DNA from 4 places in the Sporosarcina soli genome. Region 1 is predicted to be linked to each of the others. Evidence: riboswitches for the same ligand, from Rfam matches in the RefSeq annotation. Region 1 holds a riboswitch; each other region holds the start of a gene.
What was found. A riboswitch is a leader RNA that binds a small molecule or an ion and turns the genes downstream of it on or off. The one in region 1 is predicted to bind cyclic di-GMP.
Positions count from the first base shown of each region.

Region 2: linked by a shared signal. The riboswitch ahead of ACFPRA_RS21700 (hypothetical protein) and the one ahead of ACFPRA_RS13905 (methyl-accepting chemotaxis protein) in region 1 are both predicted to bind cyclic di-GMP.
Region 3: linked by a shared signal. The riboswitch ahead of ACFPRA_RS08985 (sensor domain-containing diguanylate cyclase) and the one ahead of ACFPRA_RS13905 (methyl-accepting chemotaxis protein) in region 1 are both predicted to bind cyclic di-GMP.
Region 4: linked by a shared signal. The riboswitch ahead of ACFPRA_RS00795 (methyl-accepting chemotaxis protein) and the one ahead of ACFPRA_RS13905 (methyl-accepting chemotaxis protein) in region 1 are both predicted to bind cyclic di-GMP.

Region 1 covers NZ_JBHSNO010000007.1:41,873-47,220, forward strand. The annotation lists gene rlmH (23S rRNA (pseudouridine(1915)-N(3))-methyltransferase RlmH) at 1-143, shown strand, start outside; gene ACFPRA_RS13895 (NAD(P)-binding protein) at 490-690, opposite strand; gene ACFPRA_RS13900 (GNAT family N-acetyltransferase) at 692-1,135, opposite strand; cyclic di-GMP riboswitch class I at 1,449-1,559, shown strand; gene ACFPRA_RS13905 (methyl-accepting chemotaxis protein) at 1,680-3,731, shown strand; gene ACFPRA_RS13910 (amidase family protein) at 3,919-5,348, shown strand, end outside.
Region 2 covers NZ_JBHSNO010000016.1:212,978-218,325, reverse strand. The annotation lists gene ACFPRA_RS21715 (alpha/beta fold hydrolase) at 1-275, shown strand, start outside; gene ACFPRA_RS21710 (FAD-dependent oxidoreductase) at 366-1,511, shown strand; gene ACFPRA_RS21705 (DMT family transporter) at 1,635-2,642, shown strand; cyclic di-GMP riboswitch class I at 2,937-3,023, shown strand; gene ACFPRA_RS21700 (hypothetical protein) at 3,147-3,521, shown strand; gene ACFPRA_RS21695 (hypothetical protein) at 3,552-4,265, shown strand; gene ACFPRA_RS21690 (methyl-accepting chemotaxis protein) at 4,306-5,343, shown strand.
Region 3 covers NZ_JBHSNO010000005.1:1,026,679-1,032,026, forward strand. The annotation lists gene ACFPRA_RS08980 (methyl-accepting chemotaxis protein) at 345-2,354, shown strand; gene ACFPRA_RS08985 (sensor domain-containing diguanylate cyclase) at 2,791-3,756, opposite strand; cyclic di-GMP riboswitch class I at 3,948-4,032, opposite strand; gene ACFPRA_RS08990 (sodium:solute symporter family protein) at 4,373-5,348, shown strand, end outside.
Region 4 covers NZ_JBHSNO010000001.1:181,540-186,887, forward strand. The annotation lists gene ACFPRA_RS00790 (TnsA endonuclease N-terminal domain-containing protein) at 1-541, shown strand, start outside; gene ACFPRA_RS00795 (methyl-accepting chemotaxis protein) at 957-2,696, opposite strand; cyclic di-GMP riboswitch class II at 2,875-2,956, opposite strand; gene ACFPRA_RS00800 (hypothetical protein) at 3,272-4,066, shown strand; gene ACFPRA_RS00805 (DUF3307 domain-containing protein) at 4,066-4,938, shown strand; gene ACFPRA_RS00810 (hypothetical protein) at 5,067-5,348, opposite strand, start outside.

The DNA of each region.
Region 1 (5,348 bases):
TGCATGACAGTGTGATGAAACGGGCGGACGAATACTTATCCTTTTCGAAAATGACCTTTCCGCACCAGATGATGAAGCTGATTTTGTTGGAGCAGATCTATCGGGCTTTCAGGATTATGAAGGGGGAACCGTACCATAAGTAAATGAGGTTTTTTAGAGGAGTTTGATTTATTAAGTAATTGTTCTTTTCAAACTATGCTTCAAAGAGAATGGAAAAGCTTACGCCACAGTGCCAATTTTGCATCAGCACAAGGCTTAAAAATATGGGGAAATATGATTGTCACATCCGAACGTATGACAAGCTCATAGTCCCTACACACAACCCTAATTCTAAATAGAAATAGAATCAAAAGGAACACGTAATGGTTTCAAAAAACAGGTGCGCGTTCCTTTTAATGTAGGGATAAACTTATTTTTTTAATTTTAACTCGTCCACAGCAGTGTATCCTGCTTGATTAGCACCCTCCATAAAGTTAGGGAATTTGAGCGCTAATTCACTACTAGCAAAAACGACATTTTCATGCGGCCTAACTCAAAATAATGTCCATTTTCATGTATGATGGAATCTATCTTACCCCCAATGCGTTCAGTCGCCTCTAATAATACAAATGGAGTGTTTTGTTCTTTCAATTTCTTAGCAGCACTTAGGCCTGCTAAACCAGCACCGATAATAATGACTTGTTTGTGCATCTTACAAACCACCGTTTGGATAAATCATAATTTTTTCGCCGTTTTCATCTACTTCTTCTGTAAAGGAGAAACCAAATTTTTGATACAGTTGGATCGCCACTTTATTTTGCTCAAATACGCTCAAATATACAGGTTGGTTAGGGTAGAGTTCGAGTAAATCTTCTAGAAGTGCGCGGAAAAAGTAGCGTCCGAGTCCCTTCCCCTGAAAGCGCTCGTCAATTAAATAGCGGTCGAGCCAAATTTGTTCATCAAATTTTCCATACATCGAAAAACCAATAATTTCTCCATTTTCATATAAAGCTAAGGGAATATAACGTGTGTCTTTTTCAGCATCTGCTAAACAATGGCTGACAGGCTCGATAAATCCCTGCTGTTGCTCTGCAATTTTTAATTCTAAAACCTCTTTTTTGTTCGAGTCTGTAATAGCTCGAATCCCAGTAAACATAATGTCAAAACCTTTCTTTCTTTTGTATATATAACTTAAGCTATATAGTTACTATATAATCAAGAGAGGAGACTTCGCATGTCTGAAAAATATTTGATCCCCAACATCAATTAAATACTAATTTGAAGTTATATTTTTGACCTCATTTATCTGAAACTTTATACACGGTAAACAAAAAGCTACTTTTTCACTGGTTTTGAACCATTGTTATGATCCGTTATTCATAGGTTAACAGTCGGGACTGGTTAAAAAGCCTTGAAGTTTGTAGAGCTACATGAGATTATAAGTGAGTGCAATTTAATACTAAAACTATAGAAGTTAAAGGCAAACTGTTCTGAAAGGGCAGGACGCAAAGCTTAGGGTCTAAAGTTTAGGGATTAATCCAAGGTCTTAAAATCTAAACAATGATCGCCTGGTTACCAAATTTATGTATTAATATATATAAATCCTTTGGCTATTCTATTTAAATAGAATAGCTTTTTGAGTGTTTAAAACGGTCTGGAATGAATTTGGCGAAAAGACATAGTTAGAAAGGAATGTAAAAATGAAGATAAAAAGGATTTCTTTCAAAGCAAAGTTATTAGTTTTCTCTTTACTACTATCACTAGTACCAATTGTTTTTATTGGAGTCTTAGTTAATAAAACAGTTAGCCAAAAAACTAAGGATGATTATATCAGTTTCAGCGAGAAAGAAATTAAACAGGTGGACAATGGAATTTCTCTATACTTTGAAACGATTAGGGAAAATGTCAATTTATTAGCTAATGATCCTTCCGTTTTAAATGCCGATTCAAGTATTACGTCTTATAAAGATATAGCGGGAGAAGGCTCAATTGATATGACCCCTTCAAAAAATGGGGATAAGGAGAAAGCCATTTTTAATGTGTTTTCTCAATTTAGTAATAGTCATCCTAAAGCCTCCTATGTTTATATGGGTACATCGGATGGAGGTTATGTCCAATATCCCGAGGGACCCGTACCAGCTGGTTTCGATCCTAGTGACCGTCCTTGGTATACCACAGCTATTGAATATCCAGGAGAGGTAAAATTAACGAGCGCTTATGAGGCAACTGGCATAGAAGGAATTATAGTAAGTAATGTAGTATCGATTGAAAAAGATGGAAAACAAACAGGCGTGCTAGGCTTAGATGTTAGTCTGGAAGGCTTAACAGATATTATCAAGGAAATCAGTATAGGTAAAAATGGTTATGTAATTCTCGCACAAGAAGATGGAACAATTCTTGCGCATCCAAAAGATCCTAAATTGAACTTCCAACCAATTTCTAATCTAAACATCCCCTCATTAAAAGATTTAAGCAAAGATGGCACATTTGAAACCGAATTAGATGGAGAAGATTATGTATTAAACACAATCACATCAGATATCGATGGCTGGAAGTATATTGCTGTCATAAAGAAAGACGAAATATTAAGTACGGCGATTTTCATACGTTCAATGATATTCATTATAGGTGGGATTTTTGCGGTTCTAGCCGTAATTGCTTCTATTCTTATGAGTCTACGTATAACGAAGAGAATTAATAAGATTAGTGATCTGTCTTTAGCGATGTCAAATGGTGATTTGACTCAACAAATCACGGTTAAGGTGAATGATGAAATCGGGGATATGGCTGAGAATTTCAATACGATGTCTAACAGTTTAAAAGAAACAATCAAAAAAATCTCTCAGGAATCTCAACAATTATCTGCGACATCTGAGGAGCTGGCAGCATCTTCGATTGAGAATCAAACAGTCTCCAATGAAATATCCGAATCGATCCAACTTGTTGCAACTGGAACGGATGAACAGGATGCCGCTATGAAAAATGCGGTAGGTATTATCAACGAAGTGTTTAAGCATGTTGATGACGTGACAGTGAGCATGAACAATGTAAGTAATTCTATCCATTATTCAACGGAAACTGCTAAACAGGGCAGTGATGTCGTTGAACAAACTGTGAATCAGATGGTTGAAATTGATAAAAATGTAAGTTCTTCTGCTAATAAAATTAGCATGTTAAATGAAAAATCAAATGAAATTAGACAGATCAGCTTAATCATACAGTCCATTTCGGAACAAACGAATTTATTAGCTTTGAATGCTGCAATTGAAGCTGCAAGAGCTGGCGAACATGGAAAGGGATTTGCTGTAGTGGCGGATGAAGTTCGAAAACTCGCAGAGCAATCCAGCAACTCGGCATTGCAGATCAATGAAATTATTCAAGATATTGAAGAGGGCATTGAAGATTCGATGGGTCTTGTAAATCTAGGGGTAAGCTCGGCTAAAGAAGGAATGAAGCTTGTGAATGAAAGCGGGAAGGCGTTTGGAGAAATTAAGGATTCCATTCTCGCAGGCACAACAAAAATAGCCGAGGTCGGCAAAGCAATGGAAAACATGAAGAATCATATAGCTGAAGTCGTAGTTCACATAGAAGAAGTTTCAAAAACGAGTATCGAAGTAAATAATTATTCCCAAAACGTCGCGGCATCCTCCGAAGAAATGAGTGCCTCAATGGAAGAGGTTTCATCGGTTTCCCAAGAGTTAGCTAGGATGTCAAATGAATTGGAAGTAGCCATCCAGCAATTTAAACTGTAAAAGTATGATTTCTATTAAACCAATAACAAATAGGAGTATTTTGGATTTCCATTCATATTCCTACATAACTTATAACCTTGTTTTTCATGTACGTTCATATTGTATAAACTATCCTTGAATGTTTTTATATATTTTCCAGAAGAAAAATTTTTATGTTTTATGTAATTTAGATTAGGGAGGAAACAACATGTTTAAAGTAGTAAGTCGTGTTATAACCTTGGTAGCCCTTATGGCAGTAATGGCCGTGCTTCCATTGGCAAGTGTTTCTGCAGAAGAAACCAAATTTGATCCATTTGAAAAGAGTATTAGAGAAATTTCGGATGCTTTGGAAAACAATCAAATTACCTCAGAGCAGTTGGTTACGTATTATCTAGAACGTATAAAAGCCTATGACAAGCAAGGCCCTACGATTAATTCGTTTACTAACATTAATGAAGAAGCGATAGAGATTGCAAAGCAATTGGACGCAGAGAGACAAAGTAAAGGTGCGAGAAGTGTACTACATGGTATTCCAATCGTTGTTAAAGATAATTTTGACGTAAAAGGAATGCCTACAACAGCAGGTTCTGTTGCATTAAAGGAAGCTTATCCTGTAAAAGATGCTTTTACCATTCAGAAACTGAAGGATGCAGGAGCCATTATCATTGGAAAAACAAATATGTCAGAGTTCGCAGCATCATATGGAAGATTAGGCTATAGCTCTTTGGGCGGTTTAACTTTGAATCCTTACAACCTTCAACGTGATGCTTCCGGTTCCAGCAGTGGAACTGCTGCGGCAGTCACAGCAAACTTCGGTGTATTTGGATTAGGGACGGATACATCTGGATCTGTTAGAGGACCATCTCATGTTACGGGGTTAGTTGGGATCAGACCAACGCTCGGTTTAATAAGTCGTGATGGAGTCGTTCCGTCCTCGTTAAATTTTGATACGCCTGGTCCAATGGCTAGGTCTGTAGAAGATGTAGCCATTGCTTTGAGTTTCATGGCTGGAGTCGATGAGAAGGATGATCAAACATTAGCAGCAAAGGAACATATCGTTGAAGATTATAGTAAGTCTTTAGACAATACGGCCCTGAAAAATGCAAGAGTTGGGGTAGCTGTTGACTTTTTTGGAGATAACGCTGAAGTGGATTCGATTACGAATGAAGCCTTGAAGAAAATGGAGGAAATGGGGACAGAAATTATCCCGGTATCTTTCTCAGAGATGACACAGTATCTGTGGACACCTATTATTGGACCGATTAACGAAGCAAATTTTAAGGTTCAATTGGAGAAGTATTTAACACAGTTCCCAGACAGTCTGCCAAAAACGCTAGAAGAAATCATCAAAATCAGTGAATCGCCAGAAGTTTTGAATTCAGCAACACCAGTCAATCCAGCAGGTCTGGAAGGGCTAAAAACGAATTTGAAACAAGCTCCATTTAAAGACACGCCAGAATACAATCAGTTAGTAACGCAAGCTATTCCTAATGCTCGTGATGAAGTGCAATCCATAATGGAAAAGGAAAACTTGGATGCAATTGTTTTTCCAACAATGTCATGTCCTGCATCTCCAAGATTCGATCAGGAAGATCCGACATATGTATGTGAAGCCTATGATACGTATGCCGCGGGTTA
Region 2 (5,348 bases), on a different contig from region 1:
GGGAACGTTCCTGCCGAGTAATCGAAGAATCATATCAAAAATGGGGTTCGCCGCTTAAACGGATGGCGGCTCTAAAAGAGAAGCGTCCTATTGTGCATATCTACTCACAGGCTGCGGAAGATGGTTACGAAGAATTGCAAAGTCGATTTGCGGAGCAGAACACTTGGTTTGATTTTAAGATGATCCCAGGCGAAACACATTTTCCTACCCTTGAATCACCGGAAAAAGTTGTGGAACATATCAAAGAATATCTTTCAATCTCTAATCTTATATAGTCCTATCCTCACATCCCAATATTATTTCCCGGGAAAATATTGGGATTTCTTCTTTATTTCCTATAAGAAATTTTATAAGGAGGCATTAAAATGGCAAAAAAAAGAGTAAGTATTGCTGGGGCAGGATTATCAGGTTTAACTTTGGGAATAGCACTAGCTCAACGTGGTTGGGATGTACAAATATTTGAAAGATCTTCGGAACTTAGAGAAATTGGGGCGGGGCTTTATTTGTGGGAAAATGGATTGAAAGTATTGGAATCGATTGACGTGTTTGATGAAGTATGTCAGAACGTGGAGTTTATTCAGAGTTTAAACATGATGGATGAAACACAAGATGTATTGCATTCCACAGTATTCAGCGAAGAAAATCGCTTCTGTGTGATACCGCGTAAAGAGATTCATAGTGCTCTAGTAAGGAAGGCCCAGGAGTTAGGTGTGCGGATAGAGACGGATGCTCGTGTGATATCAGCGGCTTCGTCAGGAACGATTACATTGGCTAATAGGGAAATAGTGAAAGCGGATTTAGTAGTAGCAGCAGATGGCATCAACTCAAGAATTCGAAATTCGATTCATATTGAGTGTACGGTTGAAAAAGTAAGTAATGGAGCATTAAGAGCTTTAATACCAAAAACAGATGCAGATGAGATAGGAATCGCAATGGAGCATTGGAATGGTTTCCGCCGAATTGGGATAGCTCCATCTACAGATCAATATCGGTATGTATATTTGACATCGCCATCTACAGATAGCGAAGGACTTTCTGATCCTATTAATAAAGATGCTTGGCTTTCATCATTCCCCCACCTGAAATCTGTCATAGAACGTATCGATTATTTAAGATTAGATCAATACTTCTACTATATTTACCTAAAAACCTGGTCGGCAGGGAAAGTGGCGATTCTTGGCGATGCTGCGCATGGAATGGAGCCTAATTTAGGACAAGGGGCAGGAGTTAGCATGACAAGTGCGTTGGAACTTGCTAAACAACTGGAGAACGATGATATAGAGACAGCCCTTAAAAATTGGGAAGATATTATGAAACCGATTGCAGATAAGACTCAAATTTGGTCAAAAATATACGGGGCTGCTGCCTCAAATTGGCCTGCAGAATTAATGCATATTCGTTCGGAAACCGTAAAAATGGCCATGGCATCTGAAAATATTGATTATATGCTAGGTACTGCCGCAAGACATGTGACAGGATCAAGTATATGCCCAACAGTTGGTTCAAAATAAATTATATGATTTTACTTTATTCAGGATAGTCAGTACCAGAATGAAAACAAGGATAGGTTAAGGTGCGGCGACTCTGTGAAAAATTGTATAACCTTATATGACAATGGAGAGGTGGACAATAATATGGAGAAAAGTGGATTAGGGCAGCCTATGATTTCTAATTCTGATTTGAAAAAACAACAACTTACGGGAATATTAATAGTACTGTTCGCATCAGCACTCTTTTCGAGCCTAGGAACCTTGACCAATATTGCATATGAAGCTGGTGTGAGTCCAATCGCTTTTGGGGCATGGAGAGAAATCTTTGGGGCCATCACGATGTGTGTACTTCTCATATTCGGAGTAGGCCGCCAACGGAATCAGAAAAAAGTGTTGTCGAATATTCCTCGATGGCAATGGAGGAATTTGTCTATTGCGGCATTGGCTTTTATGTCCTATAGTTTAGCAATTTTTTACGCATTCGTTCATTTAACAGTAGCATTGGCATTTCTATTATTTTATATCTACCCAGCAATCGTGACGTTGATCAGTGCTGTTACGGGACGTGAAATGCTAAATAAGCAAAAAATCATCGCACTGTTATTTGCTCTGGGTGGGAGCAGTCTCGCTGTCGTTGGGCAAATGTTTGGGGAAGAAATGAGGTTTGATTGGCTTGGTATTGGATTAGCACTCTTTGCCGCAATTGGAATGTCCGTCTATTTTCTTGTCGGTCGTAAAGGTTATCCGAGCGTTCCTGCATCGTATGCTACGACAATTTTCCTCATTGCTGCCGGAACGGTATTCGCGACTATGGGGTTTATTTTCGGGGAAAAGGAGGCTATTCTCCAACCGTTTCATGATGCTTCACTTTGGCCGATATTGATCTTTGCTGGTGTTGTAGCGGCAGCACTTCCCACTATGTTGCTGTTAACGGGTATAAGAATGATAGGGGCTTCCAAAGCTTCGATTTTGGCGATATTCGAACCGGTCATGGGAGCCATACTAGCAGCTATTGTCTTGGGGCAAAATCTTTATTTTATACAAATAGTCGGAGGAATTCTTATTCTTAGCGCTGCATTTCTATTGCAACGTAATTCCGATTCACAGGATATTGAATCTACTGTAAGCCCTCAAGTGATTAAGACATCGTAGAATAGACTGAATATTCAGTTTTATAATAGGCTATTGAAGCATAAATACAAGGCAATCCGTTGATTCACATCAAATTGGATTGCCTTTTTATGATGTTTGAACATATGGAACTAGGCGGCGAGCAATCCCCCTTTAAATTTATTTGTTCTTACCAATGTAGCTTAGAAAGTGAGTAGAAATACCCTTAGGAATATGGAGTTTTTCAGTCTAAGGGACTAATATGGAAAAAATTATACAAGTAGTTTATACTACTATATTGATAGGTTAATGTGATATTCCGATTACTTCTCTTTAAATTGAAAAAGGCAAACTTATCGAAAGATAAGGACGCAAAGCTACGAGTCTAAAATCCTCTTGGAAAATGATAGTCGGGTTGCCAAGATAAGAAGTGGTTATTTGGCTGCCCCTAATTTTTGGTCGGGGTAGTTTTTTCATGTAGAAGAAGTGCTGGAAGATTACAATATCAGTTGTTAAAAAAATTAGTAATAGAGGAGGAGATTAAAGATGTTAGTTGTTGATGAGCCAAAATATAAAATGGCAATTTATGAGGCAAAGAAAGAAGTACATGTTCAGGTAATAGGGTTTATTAAAGAAGATCTTGTAGCGGAATATTTAAAGGATTTACAAGAAACCGTAGCAAAAGTTCCAAAAAATGCGTATACGTTTGTAGTGGACGGAACTTACCAATCACCTCTTCCTTCAAAAGTTTCAGCAGGACTAGGGGAAACGATCATGTTTTATGCTTCACTTGGCTTTAAAGATAATGTGATCGTAAATCCTAAGTCTAAAATTGCTCAAGTACAAGTTCGAAATGCGCTAGAGACCATTGATTTTCCAGGAACGGTAGTCGATCATGTTTCTGAAACAACTTTGCGCTAACGTTAATCAAATTTTGAAAGGAACATCACGATGCAGACACTAGAAGATTTATATGTATATGACATTCTTACAGAGGACCAACCAGATTTAATAGAAAAGGCAGCAGCATGTTTGGCAAGCACATTCATTGGAGTGGATGTTGCTGGTAATTGGGTGCAAGAACCGATAATCGGGTATGCGTTACAATTACCTTACGAAGATTTCTATCAATTTACGAAGGAATATATCGAGTCAATTGCTCACCAAGGCTACTGTGCTGTTGCGTTAGATAGCGAACGAAATGTCGTAGGCGCGTTAGTCGGGGATACGAAGGCTCTTGAAATCATCGAAGACGATATTTTTGAAGGTACATTTGCTGACATGAATGTAGTCATGCGTGTATTAGCGGATATCGATACACGTTTCCTAGATGATTATAAAAAACGTTATGGAAAAGATCCGGAAGACGGAGAGGTATTGCATTTATTTTTATTAGGTGTCATCGCTGAGTATGATCGTCATGATATTGTACAAAGATTAGGCGATCTGTTAATAAAGAAAGCAACAGAAGAAGGCGTAAGACTGGTGTTAGGTGAAGCAACAAATCCGAAGTCAATACGTTTGATGGAAAAGTTTCACGGCTTGACGAAATATAAAGATGTAGAAGGAAACTTTATTGTCCATACATATGAAAATAATGAGAGACTAAGCAATATTCCATCGACTGTAGCAGATGGAATTTATATCATTGTAAGAGAGCTGTAAAATTTCGGCATTAATGTTAATAGAATAGGAGATTATTTTTATGGAAACTATCTTGCTGGGAATAGTAGTCGTTTTATTATGTACATCTTTGTATTTTGCTTACCAATATTTTGCGCTTAAACGTCGTTCACCTATAAATAATGAGGATATAAACGAAATGGGGGAACGATCAGCAGATCAGGTTAGTGAGCAGTTTCAGTTATATGCAAAAACTGTGAATGAAAAAGCTGGAAATCTTACGGAATACGGGGAATACGCAACTGAGAAGGCTGATATTGTTAGGGCTGCAATAGATGAGGTAGGTAAAGGATTAAAAAAGCAATTAGTGGCCACTGAAGAGACTTCTACTTCTATCGTAGACATAACAGAGGCGATTGAAGAACTATCGATAAGGTCAAACCAAATTTCGGAACAATCGAATACGACGTTAGAATTAACACAAGACGGTAACGAAAAGTTAAAAGATTCGATGGAGAAAATGGAGCAATTTAATCAAACAATTAATACCACATTTAGTGCAATCAATGTACTTGGAGAAAAATCGCATGAAATTGGTAACATTGTTAAAGTAATTACGGGGATTTCAGAGCAAATTAATTTATTAGCATTGAACGCAGCGATTGAAGCGGCTCGTGCAGGTGAGCACGGAAAAGGGTTTGCGGTAGTTGCTGATGAAGTTCGTAAATTAGCTGAACAATCACGTCAGTCGTCTTCTGAAGTGTCGAATATTGTGAGAAATATTCAAGAAGAGACGGACAAAGTTGTCCTATCCATGGGGCAGGGAACAAAAGAATTTGAACAAACCAATACAACGATTACAGAAATTGGGGAGATGTTCGAAAAGATTGTAGCTACTACAAAAATTATTGCTGAAAATAATGCGAATTCATCTGCAAGTACGGAAGAATTATCTGCAGGCTCACAACAAATCGCGGCGACAATTCAAGAAGTTTCCTTCATTTCCAGAGAATCAGTTGAAATGTTTGAAGAACTCGTTGAGATTAGCGATGATGAATTAGATACAATGGAAAATTTAGTTCAAGAAGCAAAAACACTTATAGAGCTAAAAGAGGCTTAAGACAA
Region 3 (5,348 bases), on a different contig from region 1:
AGAACATTGTATGAGCAAGAGTGACTACGCTTTGAGCTCGCGGTACAAGGTATGAGCGAGAGTGGAGGCGTTTTGAGCTCGTGGTACAAGGTATGAGCGAGAGTGGCGACGCTTTGAGCTCGTGGTACAAGGTATGAGCGAGAGTGGCGACGCTTTGAGCTCGCGGTACAAAGTATGAGCGAAAGCGGCAACGTTTTGAACTCGCGGAACAAGGTATGAGCGCGGAAGCTTGCTTCATAGTGACGCAGCGACCTGTTATTCCCGAATGTTCCGTGATTAATTTAGATCACCTTTGTTATTGAAATCAAAAGATTTTTACCGAAATATTAAAAGAGTACCGATGAATGAAAGGCATCTTAAAACCAATCGGAAAGGAAGAAACAACGATGAGGCATCGCTTCAATACGATTCGAGCAAAACTAATTTTGGCCTTTTCTCTTATTTTGATCATCCCGGCAGTCATTATTGGATTCACGTCCTATATGGCCGCAAAAGATGCGGTAAAAAAACAAATTACTGCTGCCGCCGATGAAAACACCCATATTTTGAATACGATTATTGATAACACAATCTCCACGAAAATCCATGATGTCGAACTTTTTAGCAATCAAGCATCGAAAAGTTTATATGATGGACATGAGAGTCCAGAAATACGGAGCAATCTAGCCCAATATGCCGCTTTGCACCCGGAAATCCTGAGCATCTATGTCGGTACGGAGGAGGGCTTCTACATACAGGAGCCGGTCATCAACGACACTTCTATCTATGATCCGCGAACCCGCGATTGGTACAAACAAGCGATGGAACAGAAAGGCGAAATCCTCATATCGAAGCCGTATAAGGATGCGGCCGTGGATGATATAGTTGTCACCATTTCCAAGACAACGAAGGACCATTCAGGTGTCGTTAGCGTCGATATTACGTTGGATTATATTACTAAACTGGCGAAACAAGTATCGATTGGAAAGGAAGGGTATGCCTTTCTGCTAGATGGAGATATGAATTTCATTTCCCATCCGACGGGCGAAGGAGGAACTACGGCCCAAGAGGATTTCTATAAAAAGATGTATGAGCAAAAGCAAGGTACTTTTGATTATACAATTGAAGGTGATGAGCAGTTCATGACTTTCCTGACGAACGAACTGACCGGGTGGAAAATCGGAGGCACGCTCATTACATCCGAAATAGAGGAAGCGGCCGCCCCGATCTTAAACAGGACAAGCGTCGTCATCGGGATTGCCTTATTGGTCGGTGCCCTGATCGTGTTCTTCATTATCCAATCCGTCCTTAGACCGATAAGGGTTTTGAAGGAGCAGGCCCATACCATTAGTAACGGCGATCTGACCGAAGAAATCGAAATCAAGACGAACGACGAGATTGGCCAATTAGGCGAAGCATTTCGTGACATGCAGGAAAGCTTAAGAAACCTGGTCGGTAATATCGAGCACAATACGGAACTTGTTGCAGCTTCCTCTGAAGAATTGACGGCAAGCGCCGAACAGACAATGTATGCGACCGAACATGTAGCAGGAGCGGTTCAAGAAGTGGCGGGCAATGCCGAAAATCAGTTAAACAGCGTCGAGAATAACGTGCTTCTGATCGAACAAGTAACCGAGGGGATCTCGCACATTGCCAATCGTTCCGTAAACGTGACAGAACTTGCCATCCATATGAGGGAACAAGCCGAAATCGGAGGACAGGCGGTTACCAATACCGTGAATCAGATGACTTCCATCCAATCTTCAGTGTCCGAATCAAATCGAATGATCAGCTCCCTCTCCGAACGTTCCAAAGAAGTGGGATCCATTTTAAATGTCATTACCGGGATTGCGGAGCAAACAAACCTACTCGCCTTGAATGCCGCCATCGAAGCAGCAAGAGCAGGCGAACATGGAAAAGGCTTTGCCGTCGTCGCCGACGAAGTGAGAAAGCTGGCCGAACAATCCCAGCAATCCGCCACAGAGATTTTCAACATTATCCGAGGTATTCAAAAAGATACCGAAAACTCCGTCGACATGATGGCAAAAGTAACAGAGGACGTCAAAGAAGGAATGACCATCTCGAACGAAGCAATTGAAAAATTCGAGCAAATCCTGAAAAGCACCCAAGAAATCACTCCGCAAATGGATGACATTTCGAAATCTGCTCAAAACGTCCAAATCGCTATTGATGAATTAAGAGGAACCGCCATTGAACTTGAAAATATGGCAAAAAGCAATGCATCTTCCTCCGAAGAAGTAGCAGCGTCAACCGAACAGCAGCTAGCTTCCATGGAAGAAATCACCGCATCCACCAAAACCCTTTCCACTATGGCAGAGGAATTGCAAGAATTAATTTCTAGTTTTAAGCATTAAACGACAGCATCTATCCTGATAGAACGGGATAGATGCTGTTTTTTCTTTATGGAAAGTACTAGGATTTCATTGATTCCACGTTGGGGGTGGTGATTTTGCGGGGACTTGTTTATGAGCGATGGCTGTTCGGTTTGAGCGCTCTGGGTATCCCTTGAGCACTAGCATACTCGCTTTGGGCGCGGGGGTAATCCTTTGATCACTAGCACACTTGTTTTGAGCGCGCAGGGAAGTCTTTGATCACTAGCACACCCGCTTTGAGCGCGGGGGAGATTCTTTGATCACTAACACACCCGCTTTGAGCGCGTGAGGGAATCTTTGATCTCTACCACACCCGCTTTATGCGCGAGGTGAAATCCTTTGATCGCTAACACACCCGCTTTGAGCGCGCAAATGATTCTATGATCACTAGTACACCCCCTTTAAACAAGTTTTCCTTTCAGCGATTAATCACAAGTTGTTTTTGCTTTTTATCGTTTTTGTTCTGATACATTCTTATGTCGGCTTGGGTGAGGAGGTTGTCCATATTTCCGATTGAGCGCTCAGTTGACGAGTAACCTAGGGAAAGGCCTAATTGTCTTTCTTTGGCCTTTTCATTGAAGTCGGCAATTTGGGCTTCGAATTCTTTGCATAGCATTTCGACTTGTGAAGATGTCTGGTTTGGAAGGATGATGACGAACTCGTCTCCGCCTATTCTGGCTACAGTAGTATTTTCCGAGAAAAATTCATGGATCATTTTGGCGGATGTTTTTATGATTTTATCGCCTTCCACATGTCCAAATGTATCATTGATCCCTTTTAATTCATCCAAATCACAAAGGATGAGTGCAATGGGACAATCGATTTCATTGTTATAACGCTCCATGATTTTCTCAAAGTAATTCCGGTTGTAAAGGCCTGTCAAAATATCATGTGTGCTCAAGTACTGTAGCTCTTGCTGCATCTCCACTTTGTCCGTAATATCTCGGATATAACCAACAATGGCAACCAACTCCCCCTTTTTATAAATAGGGGTGGCATATTCCTCACACCATTTATAGTTTCCGGTATGGTCCCTCCAACGTTGCAAAATGGGCTTACTGAAATCGACCTTGCCCTCCATTTTCTTGAGTAAAAGTGTGCGATCTTCTGGATGAATATAATTAAAAGAGATTTTGGGATTTTGATAGCTCGCCTCTAAAAGTTCAGGGCCCAATAAATCCTCAATGGATGGGCTGACGTAAAGATATTTTGGGCGTGGCTTAAGTTGATAATGATAAATCACATCTTTAGAACTATCGACCAACTCTAGCATCCGACTCATTCTATTTAACCGGCAACCTGATTTAACCTTCAAATATCCTTTGAAGAACTGTGGAATAAGCATTCCTGTTAGCACGCCTAGTGCAAAAAGCACAACCTTCATTGCCATCCCCCTACCCCAATATCAATCGCGCCTCGGCGTGATTGCGTCCAGATTTTGGATTGGGCAAGGCTCAATTCAAAATCTGTGACATCCGCCGGAGGCTTTATATTCATTCAGCAAATACATTTGCTGAATGAATATAAATAGCAGACCAATCGAATGTCGTTTAGTCTGCTGTTCTGTAAACACTATTCGATAGCTGGCTGACTTAGTTCATCGACTTTAGCCCCTCTAGCTTTGCGTCTTCACCTTTCGATGAATTTGCCATTATTGTTTTAATTTTGAAAGTAATTACTAACTACTCTACCGTTCCACGACAACTAGGTCAATAGACTTGCTTGGAATAATTTTCATTTGAATTTTAAAGTTACCTATTTCTTTGGACACCCCCTATTCGTATCCATTCATCGGCTTGGTGAATCTAAGGTAGAAAATGCTTTTAATTCATACTTGACTTATATGAATTACACACTTAAGATAATAAACAATATTATAATTGTATAGCTGACCGAATAATCGGAGGCTCTATGACATTTGCAAATTTGTTTCCAGACAATTTTGTGGGTGTTATGGAGCCTTTTTTACTTACTTAGCAAGGGAATGGAGGAATGAAAACATGACGTCATATGGATGGTGGTTAATCGCTTTTGCCGTACTGTATACAATAGCTCTCATTTTTATCGGTTCGATTTCAAGAAAGAAGTCGGCAAAAGGGGATGGCTATTTTGTTGGCGGCCGGACTTTCAATAAATGGCTCGTCTGCTTTTGTATCACGGGTTTATTTTCCGGATCGACCTTTATCTCCATCGTGGAATTGTCGTATTTAACTGGAATTTCCGCGATATGGTATGGGGTCGCTGAAACAATTCAAATTTTGATCATCGCCTTTGTCATCATCGGTCCTTTTCGGAAAAAGCTCGTCGTCACTGTATCCGGGATGATCGGTGAACGTTACGGGAGAAAAGCGTTAGGAATTAGCGGTGCAATTACCGCTTTCGCTTTTCCGATGTGGTCCGTTGCGACCGCGATTGCTTTTGCATCGGCTGTTCATGTCTTTACGGGCATTTCTTTGTCACTATCGGTCGCGTTTACGGCGCTTCTGCTGTTTGTTTATTTGCAAGCGGGGGGCATGTGGTCAATCGCCTTTACCCAAACGATGAATATGTTTGTGTTCGGCATCATGTTTGTCATTGGCATCATTGCCTTTTTTATTAATCCTGGGATCGCAGGTTTAAAGGAATTGGCGGTTGCCAGTCCAGCGATGTTCGAGTTTAGCAGTGTCGGGGTCCAAGTCATTGTCGTTTGGTTCGGGACATTTTTGGTGAACGTCATTTTGGCACAAGCCGCATTCCAAATGGCATTGTCGTGTCGAACACCTGAAGAAGGGCAAAAAGGATTGAAGTTAGCGGCGATTTTCGGCGTTCCCTTTATCTTGTTGGGAACTTTATTCGGCTTATCAGCTGCGGCCGTAGTGCCAGGATCATCACTTGGATTAGTCGCATTGCCGCAATATTTGATGCAAGTGCTTCCTGCCCCACTAGTCGGCTTGTTTTTCCTTGGCATTTGGGCTTGTGCGCTAGGATGGGGAGCAC
Region 4 (5,348 bases), on a different contig from region 1:
CGATAATTGGTTGTTTATAGAGTGTAATCCACATGTTATTAGTTATTGCGAGCGACCATTTGAAATTAAGTTGCCTATGGGAAATACGATTCGTTCATCAATCCCTAATATGTGGATTTTATATGCTGATGGTACAGAAGAAATAAGAGAGATAAAGTATTCGAATGATTTACAAGAAAAAAGAGTGTTAACGCAAATAGAAATACAGAAAGAATGGTGTGAAAAACATAACTTAGTTCACAGAATAGTTACCGAAAAAGAACTTAGACGGAATCGGTTTCTCCTTACAAATTATAAAATTATAATAAGTTTACTAAAGAAAGGAAATTATTTAAACGAAGTGATTAGAAGCGATATCATGGATCAAATTAAAAGAGATAAGAAGACATCAATCCAACAATTACTTAACATATCCTCAGGATTAAATATTGAAACATTACTTTCGAATATAGCTTTGTTGCTATTCATAGGAGAAATATATGCTGATTTAGATTCCAACTATTTTGGAATTAATTCGGAGGTGCATTTAATAAATGATTGAAGCTGAAGAACTGTTAGTAAAGTATAATCTTCAGGAAATAGATTCTTGGATTTTGGTCGAACTACAGATTTTTAAATTCAATTAATAATAATGGGGATATACAGAAACCAGCAGCATTTTAGGTATCTGTATATTTTTTTGTCTAAACAATTTTAGAATGTATTTAAGAAGTCCAAGCCTAAACATTTATGTCTATTTACAGCAATTCTGCATTTTATCTCACTGTTCCAAGTATACTTATTCAACGAAACACAACTATCGATAATATATATTATGTAAACTAAAATATTTTTAAACGGAAGACCACTTCTAAAATGGCCTCCCTCAAAGTTAATGTTCAATATTAAAAAACTACCCAGTTCAGTTTCCAGGCAGTTTTTTTGGCAATATGTTGAACGATCAAATGAAATAAAACTTAGAGATCTTTTTCTAATTCGTCCTCTAATTCGCATAGTAAAGTAATAACTTTCTCAGAAGCTTCTTCTAATTGTTTGAAGCCCATTTCAACCCCGTACAGATCATTTCTGTTATGACATTCAACAACTAATTTTGCATTTTCGTGAACTTCTTTATGTGGTATTTCGAGTTGTTTGAAAGCATCTTTTTGTTTTATATGATCAGGTAAATCTCCATAATACCACTGACCTAATCGGCACATTTCATGAGATGTTACTTCTTTCAAATCAATCGTTTCGACTCCTAATATTAAGTTATATACGCGCCACTTCCATAATAGATGGTCTGTTTTCGCGACTTTCACTATATCTTTAGAAGTAAGTTTGACATTTATCTCAAAGAACGTTTTACGATAATTATCCATTTTATTACTTAAATCAAAGAGTGTTTTCGCAGTTTGATGTGAGATTTCTCGAGCTTGTACACTATTATCATAAATAGAAGAATTTCTAGAAGCAATATCTACAGTCGTGGAAGTTTGTTCCTCGCTCATGGCTGCTATTTGCGATGTTGCTTCGTTAATCCCTTGCATCATTTCGACAATATGAACTAATGCTTGGCTTGTGTTCTCTGCCCCTGTGACGCTTTTTTCTACTAATTTAGAGGTTTTGGTGATTTCATCGATTACTTCTGAAGAAACCCTTTGCAAAGATTCCATATTTTCGTTGATTTTTACGATTTGTTCTTTTGTATGTTCAGATAATTTACGGACTTCAGAAGCAACCACGGAAAATCCTTGTCCGTGTTCTCCCGCTCTCGCAGCTTCAATACTTGCATTTAACGCGAGTAAATTGGTTTGGTCAGCGATCCCTTTAATCACTTGGACAATGTCTTGGGTATGGTCGATTTCCTGACCAAGTCTTGTTACCCCGTTCACAATTTCTTCGTACACTTTTCCAACTTGAAGAATGTCCGTTGTCGTTTCATCTACAGCTAGCCGACTTTTTTCAGCAGATTGTACAGCATCATCTGTCCCCTCCGCCACTTTTATCGCATAATTTGCAACTTCTTGTATGGAGGCACTCATTTGATCAGTAGCTGCAGTAACATTATGTGTTTCATCCATTTGTTTTTCTATACTATAAATGAGTTGTTTCGTCGTATCAATATCTGTTATCTCATTCAACATATCCGAAACACCAAATAGGAAATGCTTAAATGTATGTTCCATATACACTTCTACGATTAGCTGTTGGTCATATGCAGCTAACTTTTGGACGGCAATTATACTCTCCATCATCCGAGCAGGTTTATGGTATAGTTTTTCGATTAAGACAGCCGTCATTACTTGAAGAAGCAAATGATGGGCAGAAATAAAATTTTCAGCTGTTAAATTGATGCGACTATGCACTTGGCCGATACGGATACGGGTCATGATATACTCTTTATTAATTTCTGCTTCTAAAAATTGATCAAGATACTTCCCCATCGTTTTTCTTAATCGATCAATTGTAGAATATTCGTTAATAATCTTATGTAGACCCTCGACAGACTGGATCCTTTCATAAAACTTGTCAATCATCTCATCCTTAAAAGGGGCAAGAAAATCCGCTGACTCTTTTACAATTTGTAACGTATCTTGGTCGATACCTAAGAAATTCAGGCGTTCTTTTGCTCTTTCTCCTACATTTGATAAGTTGGAATTAGTAAACTTTATTTGTTCATCCCAAGATATAGATTTTCTGAAAAAAAGACTCATAAATTATGCTCCTCATATTTATATTATTTACTTGGTAATACCTGCAAGAGCTGTATCTCCTCGGACAAATATGCATTTTTCTTTAGTACAAAAACAGCTTGTGTCTCAAGCGTTTGAACAGCATTATAAGTTTGTCCAATTTGAGATGTTTTACCGCAATCATAAAAAAAGACCCTGAAAAAATCAAGGTCGGTTGCACTACTTGCTCCCAGTCATTTAAGTGCCCAAATACAAATGCTGTTCATTGCTCCATTATTCTTTTATTTTGCTATTTTCATAAGTAACTAATTTTATTATAGTTATAATCTCCTAATAATCAAGCACAAATCTAGATTTCATTGCACAAAGTAGGACAACCAATAAGTAATGTCACAATTCGTTCATGTACCTCGTCAATTTTTCTGCCTCTGCCGGTTGTTTAAGCTCATCCTCGTAGTGATAAGTGAATCTATATGTAAATTCGATTGTATAATCGAACATTCTACAAGTTTGACTGTTTAATCGAATTACTGATATATTTGATGATATCATCGAACTTAATGCTACAATTGATGCTGGGAAGGTGTTGTTTATTGATGACGAATCCAATTTCTGTTTTCATTATGGACGTCAGTCATTCGTCTAAGGGAAATATCGGAAGTGAATTAAGTGAATATCTTCAGCAATTAGAGGTACGTATAGCTAAGTGGACACAAAATATTGTTGCGACGCAAATCACCCACCGGGCTGGCGATGAACTCGTCGTGGTGAGTAATGGCTATGCAACAGCTTATACGCTTGCTTTTTATTTGAGCCGTGTTTGGAAATTCTCAAATCATAAACCCTATTTCGGTCTGTCTTTTGGTGATATACAAGATGACGTTAACACTTTGAACGTAGAAACTTGGATTCATCCGTTAATGAAACAAGCTAGAGAGGCAAATGATTTCTTGAAAAAACAACAAAATAGAGCTCAATTTCACTTTCGGTTGGCGGATTTTTCAGATGAAAAGTCACCCGAAGGATTCAATGTATTTGGAAGTCAGTTTGAAACGTTGCTAAATGTGATTTTAACTTTGCAACAAGAACAAATAAATGAACAAACAGAAATCCAATCGCTTGTCTGTTCTTTGTTCTTAATCCTTACTCAACAAAATAAAGTGAGTCACTATTTGGGGAGAACAGCATCTACTGTTTCAAGTCATATGAAAAAAGGCAAAACAGAAGCTATCCTGGATGCTTTTCATAACATTGTAAACGTATTAAATTCTTTAGAAACTGATCATAAGTTGAATCCGTATAGCGCAAGTGGTTCATTACAAAGGAACATACGACAGATTGTGAGCGATCAGCTTCATGATTATTTTCCAAACATTGAGGGAGGAAAATGATGACTGTCCTGCTGCTACTTCTCGCACATTTAATTGCTGACTTTTGGTTACAAACGGATAAAATGGTGAAACATAAAATAAAACATTTCAAGAAACATTTTCTTCACCATCTATTTACTACAGGAATAGCGCTTGCCATCGTATGGGGGTATTATTACGAGTTTAGGAACATGGTTGAGTATTTTATTTTCCCATTACTTTTTATCTGTGTCTCACATCTTTTCATTGACTTGCTGAAAATAAAACTAGTGGACTCCATTAAAAGAAACACAAATGATAGTTTGAAAAAACTTGGCTTTTTCCTATTCGATCAACTTCTTCATATCGTAATGTTACTCAGTACCTGTATCATTTTCTTTCATATGGAAGTTGTGGTAATGACTACTCGTATTTTAGAATTGTTTGGGACAAGCAAATTAGATCCGCTTAACGCGTTATTATTGCTCATTATCATTTTTATTTTAGCGACAAGTGTCAGTGGTCATATCGTTAAATTCATCGTTGGCTCTTTGCCTTCAGAGTTTGCAAACTTCGAAGGCGAACTGACGCTAAAAAATCAAATTATTGCTGCGAAAGAAAAAGCTCAACCTAATATGGAGAATAGTTTTACAGAAGAATACCATTATTTTACGTACACCACTCCTCTCCGTTCACGTGGAAATCTCATTGGCTACATCGAAAGATTGCTCGTTATCTTATTAACGATGATCGGTGCCTATCCGTCTATCGCTTTTATTATCGCTGCCAAGTCGATTGCACGGTTCAAGCAGTTGGATGATCGAAATTGGGCGGAATATTTCCTGTTAGGGACATTATCCTCTATCTTTTTAGGATTACTGCTTGGTCTCGTTGCCCAGAGATTGATCATGTGATGGACCATTGTAAAAAGGTTTTACAATTTCCCCTCATAAAAAATCCCCCTAGCTACTCAACCATGAGTGGCTAGGGGGACATTACACTCTACTATCTGCCCCTTTAAAAGCTTATAAACGGCTCAGGCTCATCCAATCAGTAAAGTCATTATTCGTTCGTGTGCATCATAAATCTTTTCTGCCTGCTCTTGCTGTTCTTGATACTGAGAAGCATACAAATCCATTTCGCAAAGATCGATTAGCATATTAACCAATACTTTCGGCAAGGTTTCCCATCCATAAATCTGGTTGGAAATGGATTCCAATTCATTATAAATTCTTTCAAATTGCCGCTCATCCATACCTTTGCCGTTTTGAAGCTTTTCAAAAAAATGTCCGTCCTCATTGATGTACTCGAGCAGTTTGGCAAT